One region of the Streptomyces sp. NPDC087906 genome, then DNA from elsewhere that is predicted to be linked to it. Evidence: riboswitches for the same ligand, from Rfam matches in the RefSeq annotation. Region 1 holds a riboswitch; each other region holds the start of a gene.
The links. A riboswitch is a leader RNA that binds a small molecule or an ion and turns the genes downstream of it on or off. The one in region 1 is predicted to bind cobalamin.

Region 1 (3,266 bases):
GGTATCCAGTCGGTGCTCGACGTGATGGGCATCGGCGGCAGCAACGACACCAACTGGTTCGTCAAGGACCTGCCGCTGTTCATCGCGTTCGCCGTGCTCGCCGCTTACACGTACTCGTCGGGGCTGCGGGCGCCCGCGCTGATCGCGTTCGTCAAGGACGGTCTGATCTACATCGTCATTCTCGTGGCGATCATCTACATCCCGATCCGGCTCGGCGGCTTCGACGACATCTTCGCCAAGGCGGGCGACGCCTTCGCGAAGGTCAACCCGGCCACCGGCAAACCGCGCGGCGCGCTGGCGCCCCCCGAAGCCGGCCAGTGGGGGTACGCGACGCTGGCGCTCGGCTCGGCGCTCGCGCTGTTCATGTATCCGCACTCGATCACGGCGACGCTCTCCAGCCGCAGCCGCGACGTGATCCGGCGCAACACCGCGATCCTGCCGCTGTACTCACTGATGCTGGGGCTGCTGGCGCTGCTCGGCTTCATGGCCATCGCCGCCGGGATCAAGGTCGACAACGGCCAGTTGGCGATCCCGCAGCTCTTCGAGAACATGTTCCCCGACTGGTTCGCGGGCGTCGCGTTCGCCGCGATCGGCATCGGCGCGCTGGTGCCGGCCGCGATCATGTCGATCGCCGCGGCGAACCTCTTCACCCGCAACATCTACAAGGACTTCATCAAGCCGGACGCGACCCCCGCGCAGGAGACCAAGGTCTCCAAGCTGGTGTCCCTGCTGGTGAAGGTGGGCGCGCTGGTCTTCGTCCTCGGCATGGACCCGACCGTAGCGATCAACTTCCAGCTCCTGGGCGGCATCTGGATCCTGCAGACCCTGCCGGCCCTGGTCGGCGGCCTGTTCACCCGCTGGTTCCACCGCTGGGCCCTGCTGGCGGGCTGGGCGGTCGGCATGGTCTACGGGACGCTCGCCGCGTACGGCGTCGCGAGCCCGACCCAGAAGCACTTCGGCGGCTCGTCGAAGGAGATCCCGGGCCTCGGCGAGATCGGCTACATCGGCCTCACCGCGTTCGTGCTGAACGTGGTGGTGACGGTGGTCCTCACCCTGATCCTGCGCGCGGTCAAGGCACCGGACGGCATCGACGAGACGAGCGCGTCGGACTACACGGCGGACGCGGGCGACCCGGACGTCAAGGCCGAACTCCCCCTGACGACCCCGGCGGAACCGGCCCACTGAGCCACCGCGAAACCGCGACAGGAACGGGCCGCCGGCACCACCGGCGGCCCGTTTTCGCTGCCCTCAGCGCACCCATTCCTTGAGCTGCTCGGTCGTCGGTGTCGGAGTCGTACGACGTGACCTCGACGGTCATCAGGACCCGTTCCGGGTCGCCCCACTCGCCCTGGCCGACGAAAGCGCCGCTGGGCGCCAGGGCACCGTCCGGGCGAGCACGGCCGTTGCGATACGTCTGGACCTTCAGCCCCTGCCCCGGATGGAGCCACAGCTCAGGACGCGCTCTCATGCAGATACGTGTCAGCCACTGAACGACGCGCCCGCGGGAACCGTCCGGCACGGCCCTGCTCCTGATCCGTCCGTCGATGAGTTCCAGCCGGACGCCCTCAGTGGTCCTCGCCAGTACCCGGGTCGCCTCGTCGAACTCCTCCGGAAGAATCCCGTGCCTGCCTTCGACCGCCGCCATGGGGACACCTCCTTGTCTCCAGGACGGTAGCGGAAATCGCTGACACAGCGCTGACAGCGAGCAGACGAAACTCGCCGCGACACAACATGTGGGGGGTGGCTCCCGGAACGTCCACCAGATGTATGCTCGTCTCGCTGTCGACACAGGGGAATCCGGTGCGAATCCGGAACTGTCCCGCAACGGTGTGCTGTGGTGCGCTTTGTCGTACCCCGCGAGTCCGAACACCTGCCGGCGGTGCGTCCGGGTCGGCCGATTCGGGCGTCGAGACGTCCCGGGCCCCGCGGTAGGGCCGGCGGACACGGCGGTGCGCCCTGCTCCGGGTGCGGTCCGTCGTACGCCTGCCTCCTGCCCGCCGGACCCGGTCCGAGCGAGGGAGAGCATCACGTGACCATCGCGCCAGACCGTCCGGCCACGCACACCGCCGCTTCAGGCGAGGCACTGCTGCGTACGCTGACGGACCTCACCGCCGATCTGCCCGACACCGACCCGGGCAAGGTCGCCGCGGCGGCGCTCCGGGGGCGGCACGCCGGATCGGACGCCGCGGGCCTGCGTGAGCTGGCCACCGAGGCCGCCGCCGGGCTGATCTCCGAGGACCCGGCGTACTCCCGGCTCGCCGCCCGGCTGCTGACCCGCTCCATCGCGGACGAGGCCGCGGGCCAGGGCGCGGTGTCGTTCTCCGCCTCGGTCGGCGTCGGACACACCGAGGGGCTGATCGCCGACGCCACGGCCCGCTTCGTGGCGCTGCACGCCGAGCGGCTCGACGCGCTCGTCGACCCGGCCGCCGACGACCGGTTCGGGTACTTCGGGCTGCGTACGCTCTACAGCCGCTACCTGCTGCGCCACCCGATCACCCGCCACGTCTTCGAGCGCCCGCAGTACTTCATGCTGCGCGTGGCGTGCGGGCTCGCCGAGGACGACAGTACGGCCGCGCTGGACGAAGTCGCCGCCCTCTACCGGCTGATGAGCCGGCTGGACTATCTGCCGTCGTCGCCGACCCTGTTCAACTCCGGTACCAGGCACCCGCAGATGTCCTCCTGCTACCTGCTGGACTCCCCCGCCGACGAACTCGACTCGATCTACGACCGCTACCACCAGGTGGCCCGGCTCTCGAAGCACGCGGGCGGCATCGGCATCCCGTTCTCCCGTATCCGCTCCCGGGGTTCGCTGATCCGCGGCACCAACGGGCACTCCAACGGCATCGTGCCGTTCCTGCGCACGCTCGACTCCTCGGTCGCCGCCGTCAACCAGGGCGGCCGGCGCAAGGGCGCCGCCGCCGTCTATCTGGAGACGTGGCACGCCGACCTGGAGGAGTTCCTCGAACTGCGGGACAACACCGGTGAGGAGGCACGCCGTACGCACAACCTCAACCTCGCGCACTGGATCCCCGACGAATTCATGCGACGCGTCGAGGCGGACACCGACTGGTCGCTGTTCTCACCCTCAGACGTGCCCGAGCTGGTCGACCTGTGGGGCGACGCGTTCGACACGGCGTACCGCGCGGCCGAGGCGGCGGGCCTCGCGATCAGGACGATCCCGGCCCGCGACCTGTACGGGCGGATGATGCGCACCCTCGCCCAGACCGGCAACGGCTGGATGACCTTCAAGGACGCGTCGAACCGTA
Region 2 (3,266 bases), on a different contig from region 1:
CCCGGCGGTGTCGATCCGGCCGGTCCGCAAGTCGGCCCGCGCGGTGCGCAATTCGCTGGTCTGCGGGAACGAGCCGATGGTCGTGGTCGGCAGCAGCGGGAGCCCGAGGTGCGCGCGCTGGGTGAGGGTCCGCTCGGGGTACGGCTGCGAGCGCCGCCCGTCGGCGTCGGTGATGGCAGCGGTACGGGCCCGCACGGCGGGGTCGCTGGTCAGTGCGGACCCGGCACGCGAGGCCAGATCGGCGCGGTTGGAGGCGAGTTCGGCCGCGATGGTGTCAGTGCCCTGCGCGAGGGCGCGCGCCAGGACGGCGATCTCCTGGGTCTTCTGCCGGGCGAACGCGAGCCAGCGGACGATCTGCGGATCGATGTCGCGTTCGGCGTCGGCGTCCAGCGGTACGTGCAGGAGCGAGCAGGACGACGAGACGTCGACCCGGTCGGCGAGACCGAGGAGCGTGCCGAGTGTGGCCAGCGACTTCTCGTAGTCGTTGATCCAGATGTTGCGGCCGTTGACGACGCCGGCGACCAGCCGCTTGCCGGGCAGTCCGCCGGCGGCTGCGAGGTCATCGAGGTTGGCGGCGCCCGACTCGGTGAAGTCGAGGGCGAGTCCTTCGACCGGCGCCTTGGCCAGGACCGGCAGCGCCTCGCCGAGCCGTCCGAAGTACGAGGCGACGAGCAGCTTCGGCCGGTCGGTCGCGGCTCCCAGGTCGCGGTAGGCGCGGGCGGCGGCGGCCAGCTCGGCGGGGGTGCGGTCCTGGACCAGCGCGGGCTCGTCGAGCTGCACCCACTCGGCGCCGGCCGCCCGCAGATCGGCCAGCACCTCGGCGTACACCGGCAGCAGCCGGTCCAGCAGGGTCAGCGGCTCGAAGTCGGCGGCGACGCCGGGCGCGGGCTTGGCGAGCAGCAGGTACGTGAGAGGGCCTACGAGGACCGGGCGTGCGGTGTGACCGAGCGCGACGGCCTCCGCCAGCTCGGTGACCTGCTTGCCGGAGTCGGCCGTGAAGACGGTGTCCGGGCCCAGCTCGGGCACGAGGTAGTGGTAGTTCGTGTCGAACCACTTGGTCATTTCTAGCGGGGCGATGTCCTGGTTGCCCCGGGCCATCGCGAAGTACCCGTCGAGCGCGTCGGCTTCGACCGCCGCGCGGTGCCGCTCGGGGACAGCGCCGACCATGACGCTGGTGTCCAGAACATGGTCGTAGTACGAGAAGTCACCGGACGGCACCTCGTGGATACCGGCCTCGGCCAACTGCTGCCAGTTCGAACGGCGCAGACCTGCCGCGGTCTCCCGGAGGGCGTCGGCGCTGACGCGGCCCTTCCAGTACCCCTCGACTGCCTTCTTCAGTTCACGGTTGCGACCCTGGCGGGGGTAGCCGTGGACGGTGGCGCGTGCTGCCGCGGCTGCGGGCTTCGCTGTCACGGAACTCTCCTTCGCGAGATGTGTCCTGGTGTCCCGGGGACGGGACCGCGGACGCGAAGGGACGGACCGACCGGGCGGCCCGCGAGGCTGCGCCGCCGCGAGTACCGCTCGATGTGTACGCCGACCCGCCCACGAGGTCACCGGGATGTCCGCGCGCGATCGGTCGCGCACGGGCGACGGGCAGGTCTTCGGACTCGCGGGCTCGTCTCGTGAAGGTCACGGGACACCTAATGGCCGTCGCTTCCCAGACCCGGCCGGGTCCAGTGCGTATGACGGCGGTCGTTCCCACTCACCGCTGCGGGGCAGTCCCGGATTCTCACCGGGTTCCCTCTTACGAAGCCCTCTCTGGCGGACAGGGCCAACCAGTCGCACGACCAGCCTAGAGGGAAGAACGGCCCGCGCGCACCCTTGCCCGTGATCCGGGCCGGGGTCGGGCACGCTCGGGTGGCCTGGTCCGTGTCCTCGGCCGTGCCCTAGTCCATGGCCTGGTCCGTCACCGGGGCCCCGTCCGGGGCCCTGTCCGGTGCCCCGTCCGGGGCCAGGACGCGGGTGAGCCAGTCGGTACGGGTCCGGCGGGCCGTGGCCGAGAGGTCGGCCTGCGGGTACAGCGCGTCGAATCCGTGGAAGCCACCCGCCCAGACATGCAGTTCGGCCTGACCCCCTGCCGCCCAGATCCCGGCGGCGTAGGCGGCGTCCTCGTCGCGGAAGACCTCGGCGGAGCCGGTGTCGATATAGGTGGTCGGCAGCCCCGAGAGGTCGTCCGCCAGGGCGGGTGAGACGTACGGGGAGACGTCAGCGCCGGTGAGATCGCCGAGGACGCAGCGCCAGCCGAACGCGTTCATCTCGCCGGTCCAGACGCCGGGGACACCGGAGTACTGGCGGCTGGAGACGGAGGTGTTGCGGTGGTCGAGCATGGGACCGATCAGGGCCTGGCCGGCGAGGGCCGGGGTGCCGAGGTCGCGCGCCAGCAGGGCGACACCTGCGGCGAGGCCGCCGCCGGCGCTGGCCCCCGCGACGACGATCCTGGCGGGGTCGACGCCCAGTTCGGCGGCGTGCCCGACGGTCCAGAGCAGCCCTTCGTAGCAGTCGTCGACCAGCGTCGTCCCGGTGGCCTCGGGTGCGAGCCGGTAGTCGACGGAAACCACGACGGCGCCGAGCGCGTCGAGCCACTCCAGCGGGATGTCGATCTGCGAGAAGCGGTCCCCCATGACCATCCCGCCGCCGTGCATCCAGTAGACACAGGGCGCGGCGGAGGGGTGATCACCACTCGCGGGGCTGAAGACCGAGAGCCGGATCGGGGTGCCGTCCTTGGCGGGCACGGTGACCTCCCGCCGGTCGACCTGCCGGTCGGCAAGGAGGGGTTCGACGGGCGCCGAGGAGAAGGGGCGTACCTGCGCGAGTATCTCCGGACTCAGCTCGGACATGAGGGGCATGTCGGCCAGCAGGCGACGCAGTTCGGGGTCCAGCTCAGGGCGTGCGGTGGTCATGGCGGGGCCTTTCGTAGGGCACGGGGGGGGAGGGCACAGGGCGCGGGCGGTGGCTACGGGTCAGAACGCGGCCTTGCCGCGCACCGGGACGTAGTCCGTGTAGGCGGACTCCTCGGCCAGCAGCCCGCCGATCCGCGCCACGATGGCCTGCGCGGCCTCACCGGAGAAGACCCGGTGGTGGTCCTCCTCGCTGGTCCAGCCCTCCGTGACATGGACGACGTCCGGGTCGGAGGCGGAGCGGGAGACGAGATAGACGACGCAGTACTCGCTGGCGCCGGGGCTGCCTTCGTCCAGACCGGTCAGCAGCAGGTCGACCAACTGGCCACCCGCTCCGGGCTTGGCGGTCAGGGTGGCGTTGAAACCGTA
Region 3 (3,266 bases), on a different contig from region 1:
GCTCTGTCATGCGCAGATCCTGTCAGGCGGGCCGCAATTCGGGCAGTGCGGTGCGGTCCGCGGCCCGCCTTGCGGTCCACCCGGGACAGAGACACCTCAAATACCGGCCTAGTTCATCTTCCGTTCACTCTGATTCGATTGCCTGAACCGCATGGAGCACCTCACGCTGCTGCTCGCGATCGTGATCGCGACGGCTCTCGTGTTCGATTTCACGAACGGTTTCCACGACACCGCCAACGCGATGGCGACGACCATCTCGACCGGCGCTCTCCAGCCAAAGATCGCGGTGGCCATGTCCGCCGCCCTCAATCTCGTCGGCGCCTTCCTGTCGGTCGAGGTCGCCAAGACCATCTCCGGCGGCCTCATCAACGAACAGGGCATCAGGACCGAAGTCATCTTCGCCGCACTCGTCGGCGCCATCCTGTGGAATCTCTTCACCTGGCTGCTGGGCCTGCCGTCCAGCTCCTCGCACGCCCTCTTCGGAGGTCTGATCGGCGCCACCCTGATGTCCGTCGGTACGTCGGGGGTCAACGGCGGGGTCGTCGTCACCAAGGTGCTCATCCCGGCCCTCGCCGCGCCGGTCGTCGCGGGGCTGGCGGCGACGGCCGCCACCCGGCTGACGTACCGGATCGGCCGGCACACCGACGAGAAGGACACCGCCAAGGGGTACCGGGCGGGGCAGATCGCCTCCGCCGCTCTCGTCTCCCTCGCCCACGGCACCAACGACGCGCAGAAGACGATGGGTGTGATCACCCTCGCCCTGGTCACCGGCGGTGTGCTGGCGCCCGGGTCCAACCCGCCGCTGTGGGTCATCGTGTCGGCGGGCACGGCCATCGCGCTCGGCACCTACCTCGGCGGCTGGCGCATCATCCGCACCATGGGCACCGGCCTCACCACCCTCAAGCCGCAGCAGGGCTTCGCGGCCCAGACCAGCGCGGCGACCGTCATCCTCGCCTCCTCCCACCTCGGTTTCTCGCTCTCCACGACACAGGCGTGCTCCGGTGCCGTGATGGGCGCGGGGCTCGGCCGCAAGGGCGGGGTGGTCCACTGGTCCACCGCGACCCGGATGGCCGTCGCGTGGTGTCTGACCCTGCCCGCCGCGGGTCTGGTGGCGGCGGGCGCCGAGTTCCTGACCGGACGGGGCCCCTGGGGCGTCGCCGTCGTCGCCGCGCTGCTCGTCCTGGTGTCGGCGGGGATCTGGCGCGCCTCGCGCCGCCGGCCTGTGGACGCCACGAACGTGGTCGGCGCTGCGGACGACGTGGTTCCGGTGTCCGTCGGACTCCCGCAGGATCTGACGGCCACGATCCCGGCGCCCGCTGCCGCACCCGCAGCGGCGGCTCCCACCACAGCGGCCTCGGCCACGGCGTAAGGACGGAACAGCATGGAAATCGACTGGGCGGCTCTCGGCTCCGTCTTCGGGGTCAGCCTGGTGGCCACCGTCGCGCTGGTTGGCCTGTTCACCCTCGGGGTCATCGGCCTCTCCAAGCAGGGCTCGGCGACCGCCGTGTCCGGCGCGTACGCCTGCTTCGCCCTGTGCGCGGCGGCCGTCGCGTACGGGATCTTCCTCATCGTCGCCTGACCGGCCCCCGCCCCGCACCGCACCGTCCCGCTCACCCTCGACCGCAGGTCAAGGGTGAGTTGACGGCTGTTCTCGCAGCGTGGTGGACTGCCGAGACCGAAAGGGACCGGTTCGCGCCGGTCCCGCGGTGGCAAGCAGAGGAAGCCGGTGCGAATCCGGCGCGGTCCCGCCACTGTCACTGGGAGAGCGCGACGCCCAGGAGCCAGGAACTCTCGCCGCCGCTTCACGTCGAGCCGGGGCGCGGACCCTGAGTGAGGACACTTCGCCATGCCTGGCCGCGGTCCAGCCGCCGAGCGGGTCTTCGCCTACGGCGCCACCGCCGGACTCCTGGCCGACCTGCTGTTCGCCGACCCCCGGCGGGGACACCCCGTCGCCGCCTTCGGACGCTCGGCGGGCGCCGTCGAGCGCGTCCTGTGGCGCGACCACCGGGGCTGGGGCGCCCTGCACACGGCGGTGTGCGTCGCGAGCGCCACCGGCGCCGCCGCGCTCGCCACCCGCCTCGTACGCGACCGGCGCACCGCGTCCGTCGTACTGACCGCCGCAGCGACCTGGGCGGTCGTGGGCGGCACCTCCCTGGGCCGGGAGGCGCGCGCCGTCGGGGCCGCGCTGAGCGCCGGGGACACCGAGCGGGCCCGTACGCTGCTCCCCCGGCTCTGCGGGCGTGATCCGCAGGCCCTGGACGAGCGGCAGATGGCACGCGCCGTGGTCGAGTCCGTCGCGGAGAACACCTCCGACGCCGTGGTGGGCGCGCTCGTGTGGGGCGCGGTCGCCGGGGTGCCGGGACTGGTCGGGTTCCGCGCCGTGAACACCCTCGACGCGATGGTCGGCCACAAGTCCGCCGCCTACCGCCGCTTCGGCTGGGCCTCGGCCCGGCTCGACGACCTGGCCGGCTGGCCGGGGGCCCGGCTCACCGCCGCGCTGGCGACCGCCTGCGGCGGCGACCCGCGCGGCGCGCTGCGGGCCGTACGCGCCGACGCTGCCCGCCATCCGAGCCCCAACGCGGGCCCGGTGGAAGCGGCGTTCGCCGGTGCGCTGGGCGTACGGCTCGGCGGCACCCTCGCGTACGGCGGCCGGGTCGAGCACCGGCCGGTGCTGAACGGGGCGGCGGGACGTCCTGTCGAGGTCGCCGACATCGAACGGGCGGTACGGCTCTCCCGGCGCGTCACCTGGCTCACGCTCGGCGTCTGCGCGGTGGGCCGGTTCGCGGCCAGGAGGGGGTCGATATGAGGGGCGGTGGGCTGCTGGTCGCCGGCACGACGTCCGACGCGGGCAAGAGCGTCGTCACGGCGGGAATCTGCCGGTGGCTGGTGCGCCAGGGGGTGAAGGTCGCGCCCTTCAAGGGCCAGAACATGTCGCTCAACTCGTTCGTGACACGCGAGGGCGCGGAGATCGGCCGGGCCCAGGCGATGCAGGCACAGGCCGCGAGGGTCGAGCCGACGGCGCTGATGAATCCGGTGCTGCTGAAGCCGGGCGGCGACCGCACCAGTCAAGTGATCCTCATGGGGCGGCCGGTGGGCGAGCTGAGCGCACGCGGCTACCACGGCGGCCGGCAGGCCGAGCTGCTCCGGCCCGTGCTGGACTGCCTGGAGGAGCTGCGGAGCACGTACGACGCGGTGATCTGCGAAGGCGCCGGCAGTCCCGCCGAGATCAATCTGCGCCGTACCGACATCGTGAACATGGGCATCGC

Region 2: another riboswitch for cobalamin. It lies ahead of metE (5-methyltetrahydropteroyltriglutamate--homocysteine S-methyltransferase); the one in region 1 lies ahead of ACZ63I_RS23560 (ribonucleoside-diphosphate reductase subunit alpha).
Region 3: another riboswitch for cobalamin. It lies ahead of ACZ63I_RS34565 (cobalamin biosynthesis protein); the one in region 1 lies ahead of ACZ63I_RS23560 (ribonucleoside-diphosphate reductase subunit alpha).

Annotation. Positions count from the first base shown of each region.
Region 1 covers NZ_JBVJLC010000008.1:95,822-99,087, reverse strand. Annotated here, with positions in the region: gene mctP (monocarboxylate uptake permease MctP) at 1-1,185, shown strand, start outside; partial or broken gene ACZ63I_RS23565 (Uma2 family endonuclease) at 1,274-1,645, opposite strand; cobalamin riboswitch at 1,767-1,892, shown strand; gene ACZ63I_RS23560 (ribonucleoside-diphosphate reductase subunit alpha) at 2,030-3,266, shown strand, end outside.
Region 2 covers NZ_JBVJLC010000005.1:165,473-168,738, forward strand. Annotated here, with positions in the region: gene metE (5-methyltetrahydropteroyltriglutamate--homocysteine S-methyltransferase) at 1-1,413, opposite strand, end outside; cobalamin riboswitch at 1,576-1,795, opposite strand; gene ACZ63I_RS16930 (alpha/beta hydrolase fold domain-containing protein) at 1,887-2,900, opposite strand; gene ACZ63I_RS16935 (putative quinol monooxygenase) at 2,961-3,266, opposite strand, start outside.
Region 3 covers NZ_JBVJLC010000021.1:1,215-4,480, reverse strand. Annotated here, with positions in the region: gene ACZ63I_RS34580 (class II aldolase/adducin family protein) at 1-10, opposite strand, end outside; gene ACZ63I_RS34575 (inorganic phosphate transporter) at 152-1,369, shown strand; gene ACZ63I_RS34570 (hypothetical protein) at 1,382-1,579, shown strand; cobalamin riboswitch at 1,691-1,813, shown strand; gene ACZ63I_RS34565 (cobalamin biosynthesis protein) at 1,847-2,806, shown strand; gene ACZ63I_RS34560 (cobyric acid synthase) at 2,803-3,266, shown strand, end outside.